DNA from 2 places in the Hydrogenophaga bisanensis genome. Region 1 is predicted to be linked to the other one. Evidence: predicted binding sites of a transcription regulator. Region 1 holds the regulator's gene; the other holds the start of a gene.

Region 1 (2,201 bases):
GCCGCGCCGTGTCGACGCTCGGGCGCTGGCCCCGCTTGGCCCGAAAACGGTCACAGATGGCGTCCTTGACCCGAAGACCTGCAAAGTTCAGGCTCTTGAACGGGCTGTGCTGGGCAGTCACCTCGACCTTGAAGGTCTGTTCTGGCGAAAACCAGATCTCCCAGGCAACGTCACCCGCCGCGTCATACAAGGCCTGTTCGCTGTGGCAGGGGCCGTGCGAGAGCTGCACCAGCACGCGCTGGGCCAGCCGGCTGTGCAGGTTCAATTTGAGGGCGTCGCGCCAGGACCCGGTCAGCGCCACGCCGGCGCGGGGCCTGGCCACGGCATCTTCCCCCGTGATCCGCCGGACTTCGGTGGCCAGGTAATCCTCCACGCCGGCGGCGCAGGGCAAGAACAATTGCAGGGAGTTCACAGCTGTTTCCGAAGGTTGGCGGGTGCGATGCGCAGGGCCTCGCGGTATTTGGCCACAGTGCGCCGGGCGCACTCGATGCCCTGCTCCTTGAGCAGATCGGAAAGCTGATTGTCCGACAGGGGCTTGGCGGGGTCTTCGGCCGTGATGAACTGCTTGAGCAGGGCGCGAACCGCCGTGCTGGAGGCATTGCCACCGGTCTCGGTACCCAGCGAAGATCCGAAGAAGTACTTGAGTTCGTAGGTGCCGAATGGCGTGGCCATGTACTTGGCGGTGGTCACCCGGCTGATCGTGGACTCGTGCAGGCCGAGTTCGTCGGCGATCTCGCGCAGAACCAGCGGCCTCATCGCCAGCTCACCGTGCATGAAGAAGTTGCGCTGCCGCTCGACGATCGCACTGCTGACGCGCAGGATGGTGTCGAACCGCTGCTGGATGTTCTTGATGAACCAGCGGGCCTCCTGAAGGCGTTGCTGCATCGCTGCGTGACCGCCCTCGGCGTCCTTCGCGCCGCGCCCCTGTTTCAGGGCGCCGGCGTAGGCGTCCTGCAGGCGCAGGCGTGGCATCACATCCGGGTTGAGCTGCACCTTGAAGCCCCGTCCCGCGCGGCTGACGATCACGTCCGGCACGATGACATTGCGCTCGGCATCGGCAAAGCGCCGCCCCGGTTTGGGCTCCAGGGATGCAATCAGCGCCAGCCCCGACCGCACGAGGTCCTCTTCAAGACCGCACAGGGCGGCCAGCCGGCGCACATCGCGGCGAGCGATGAGTTCGGTCGGCTGCTGGCAGATGGCCAGTGCCGCCTGCGCCTGGGGACTGTTGCGCAGTTCCAGGATCTGCAGACGCAGACATTCGCGCAGATCGCGCGCACCGACACCGGAAGGGTCCATGCTGTGCAGCCAGCCCAGCGCCATCCGCAGGTACTCACCGGCCTCGTCCCGCTCCTCGGGGGCCGGGTCGGTGCCGGCGTCCGGGTACAGCTGGCGCCAGAAATCCGCAGCCAGTTCCTCGAGCGATTCGGTCAGGTACCCGTCCTCGTTGAGGGATTCGATCAGGAAGTACAGCGCGGCCTGCTCGTGCGGGTTCAGACGCAGACACCGCGCTTGGTCATGCAGGTGCGCCTGCAGCGTCACGGGTGTGCGGGCCAGATCCGCGGCACTGCGGGAGTCATCATCGTCACCCGTCCCGCGGGCGGGAGCGTCGCCGCCCCACTCGGCATCATCGGGTGCCATCTCGACGGACCCGTCGCCGTCCCAGCTTTCTTCCAGCGGACTGCTGCCGTCCGCCTGCGCCTCGATGTCCGAACCATCGTCTGAAGCAGGACCTTCGGTCGCGGCGTCGGTCTGCACCGCCTGCTCCGCGATCCGGTCACCGGCGGGCACCGGGGCATCCTGCTGCTCCAGTCCGAAGGCCTCACGGTCTGCCTGCTCGTCCCCGCGCTCCAGGAACGGGTTCTCGTCGAGCATCTGCTCGACTTCCTGGGCCATCTCCAGGGTGGACAACTGCAGCAGGCGGATCGATTGCTGGAGCTGGGGCGTGAGCGCCAGATGCTGCGAGACCCGCAGCGACAGTCCGGGTCTCATCACATCCGGAAGTGCTCGCCGAGATACACCCGACGCACATCCGCGTTGTCGATGATCTCGGCCGTCGTGCCGCTGGCCAGGACCTGGCCGTCGCTGATGATGTAGGCGTGATCGCAGATGCCCAGGGTCTCACGCACGTTGTGGTCGGTGATGAGCACACCGATGCCACGCCCCTTCAGAAAACTGATGATCTGCTGGATCTCGATCACGGC
Region 2 (2,201 bases), on a different contig from region 1:
CGGTGTAGGGCCGTGTCACGCGGGGCGACTCGTGGATGCGCGTGACCTTCATCTCATGGCTGAACTCGACCTCGCAAGGATCCACGCCGCCTTCCACGGGGGCTGCACTGGAGGGTTGCGGTGTGCATGCCAGCGGGACGTGTCCTTCTCCGGCCAGCAGGCCCGAGGTGGGATCCAGACCGATCCAGCCGGCACCGGGCAGGAACACCTCGCACCAGGCGTGCAGGTCGGTGAAGTCGGCTTCCGGACCGCTGGGGCCATCAATGGCCTTGACGTCGGGCGTGAGCTGGATCAGGTACCCCGAGACGAAACGCGCGGCCAAGCCCAGGTGGCGCAGCAGTTGCACCAGAAGCCAGCCTGAATCCCGGCAGGACCCGCTCTTGAGCGTGAGCGTTTCTTCCGGGGTCTGCACGCCCGGCTCCAGACGGATGGTGTAGGCGATGTCCTGCCAGAGCTTCTGGTTGATGCCGACCAGGAAGTCGATGGTGCGTTGTTCCGACCGGTCGATCTGCGCCAGGTAGCGGGCGAGCAGGGGCGTCACCGGCGCCGTCGCCAGGTAGGGCGCCAGCTCCTGTCGCTGCGCTTCGTCGTAGGCGAAAGGAAACTTTTCCGCCCGGGGCTCCAGGAAAAAGTCGAACGGGTTGTACACCGCCATCTCGACCACCAGATCGATCGTGACCTTGAACTCGGTGGTCGGGTCAGGAAATACCAGTCGGGCCTGGTAGTTGGCGAACGGATCCTGCTGCCAGTTGATGAAATGCCGGACCGGATCGATGCGCTGCGAGTATGAGAGCACCTTGGTGCGGCTGTGGGGCGCAGGCCGCAGGCGGATGACCTGGGGGCCGAGCTTGACGGCGCGGTCGTACCGATAATGCGTGGTGTGACTCAGGGCGACATGAATAGCCATGCTCGGGTCTTTCGACAGGGAGGAAACAACAAATGCGACAGCCAGGTCACCCCCGGCAGGTGCCAGTGCGCACCGAGATATTTCAAGCAAATCTTGCGCCAGCTTCATGACGCCCCTGTTGCTGGGCTGGGTGGCCGGCGTTGCCGGGCAACTGCAGCAGGCCTCGCTCTGGGCAGACTGGGTCTACGCGCTCCTGTTGCTGGTGGCCCTGGCCATCGGTATGGGGCTGTGGCGGATCCAGGGGAGCGGGATCGCAAGGTCGCTGGGCTGCCTGCTGGTGGGGGTGCTGGCCGGTGCAGGGCAGGCCGGCTGGCGCGCCGCCGATTTCGCGGCACAGGCGATGGACCCTGCCCTGGAAGGGGTTCTGCTGCTGGTCTCTGGCCGGATCGACAGCCTGCCACAGCGCGGGGCTGATGGTCACCAGCGGTTCGAGCTGGCCGTCGACGCCGCCGAGCGCCAGGGGCGCCCCGTTGGCATTCCGGACCGCCTGCTGCTGTCCTGGTACCCGCCCCGTGGGCAGGAGGGACGTGCCCCACCCGTGGTGCGGGCAGGCGAGCGATGGCAACTGCCCGTCACGCTGAAGCGGCCGCACGGGCTGCTCAATCCCCATGGCTTCGACCGCGAGCGCTGGCTCTGGGAGCACGGCATCGGGGCCACTGGCTCCGTCAAGGCAGGACGACACGACCGACAGATCCGCCGTCTGGCGCCATCGGGTGCCTGGCGCATCGATGCCGCCCGGCAGGCCGTTCGCGAACAGATCGACTCGCGCGTGGCCGACGACAGGCAGGCCGGGGTCATCGCCGCCCTGGTCGTGGGGGACCAGAGCGCCATCCTGCGCCAGGACTGGGAGTTGTTTCGGGTCACCGGGGTCGCGCACCTGATGAGCATTTCCGGTCTGCATGTCACCATGTTCGCCTGGCTGGCCATGCGGCTGGTCTCCGCCTTGTGGCGCGCCTTGGCCCGGCGTCGCCCGGCGGTGGCCCTGGCCGTGCCCGTGCCGGTCGCCGCAGCCTGGGGCGGCATTGTCCTGGCCACTGCTTACGCGCTCTTTGCCGGCTGGGGCGTGCCGGCGCAGCGCACCTTGCTGATGCTGGCGGTGGTGCTGGGGTTGCGCCTGCGCGGACACCGGTGGCCGTGGCCCCTGGTCTGGTTGCTGGCCATGGCGGTGGTGCTGCTGCTCGACCCGCTGGCCTTGATGCAACCGGGCTTCTGGCTGAGTTTTGTGGCCGTGGGCATCCTGTTTTCATCGGATCCGGGCCGGTCGCTGGTCCCTGAAAGCCAGGTACATGGCTGG

The links. Region 1 encodes sigma-54, which starts transcription at its own class of promoters, with help from an activator protein. Its sites were predicted from a motif close to TGGCANGNAANCTGCTTT; they were not measured.
Region 2: ACFQNJ_RS05695 (transglutaminase family protein) is a predicted target of sigma-54. The motif match lies at 991-1,008, and genes of this name have one in related genera.

What each region holds. Positions count from the first base shown of each region.
Region 1 is NZ_JBHTBX010000008.1:18,346-20,546, forward strand. Features, by position in the region: gene ACFQNJ_RS12690 (THUMP domain-containing class I SAM-dependent RNA methyltransferase) at 1-412, opposite strand, end outside; gene rpoN (RNA polymerase factor sigma-54) at 409-1,989, opposite strand; gene lptB (LPS export ABC transporter ATP-binding protein) at 1,989-2,201, opposite strand, start outside.
Region 2 is NZ_JBHTBX010000003.1:70,272-72,472, reverse strand. Features, by position in the region: gene ACFQNJ_RS05695 (transglutaminase family protein) at 1-907, opposite strand, end outside; gene ACFQNJ_RS05690 (DNA internalization-related competence protein ComEC/Rec2) at 1,014-2,201, shown strand, end outside.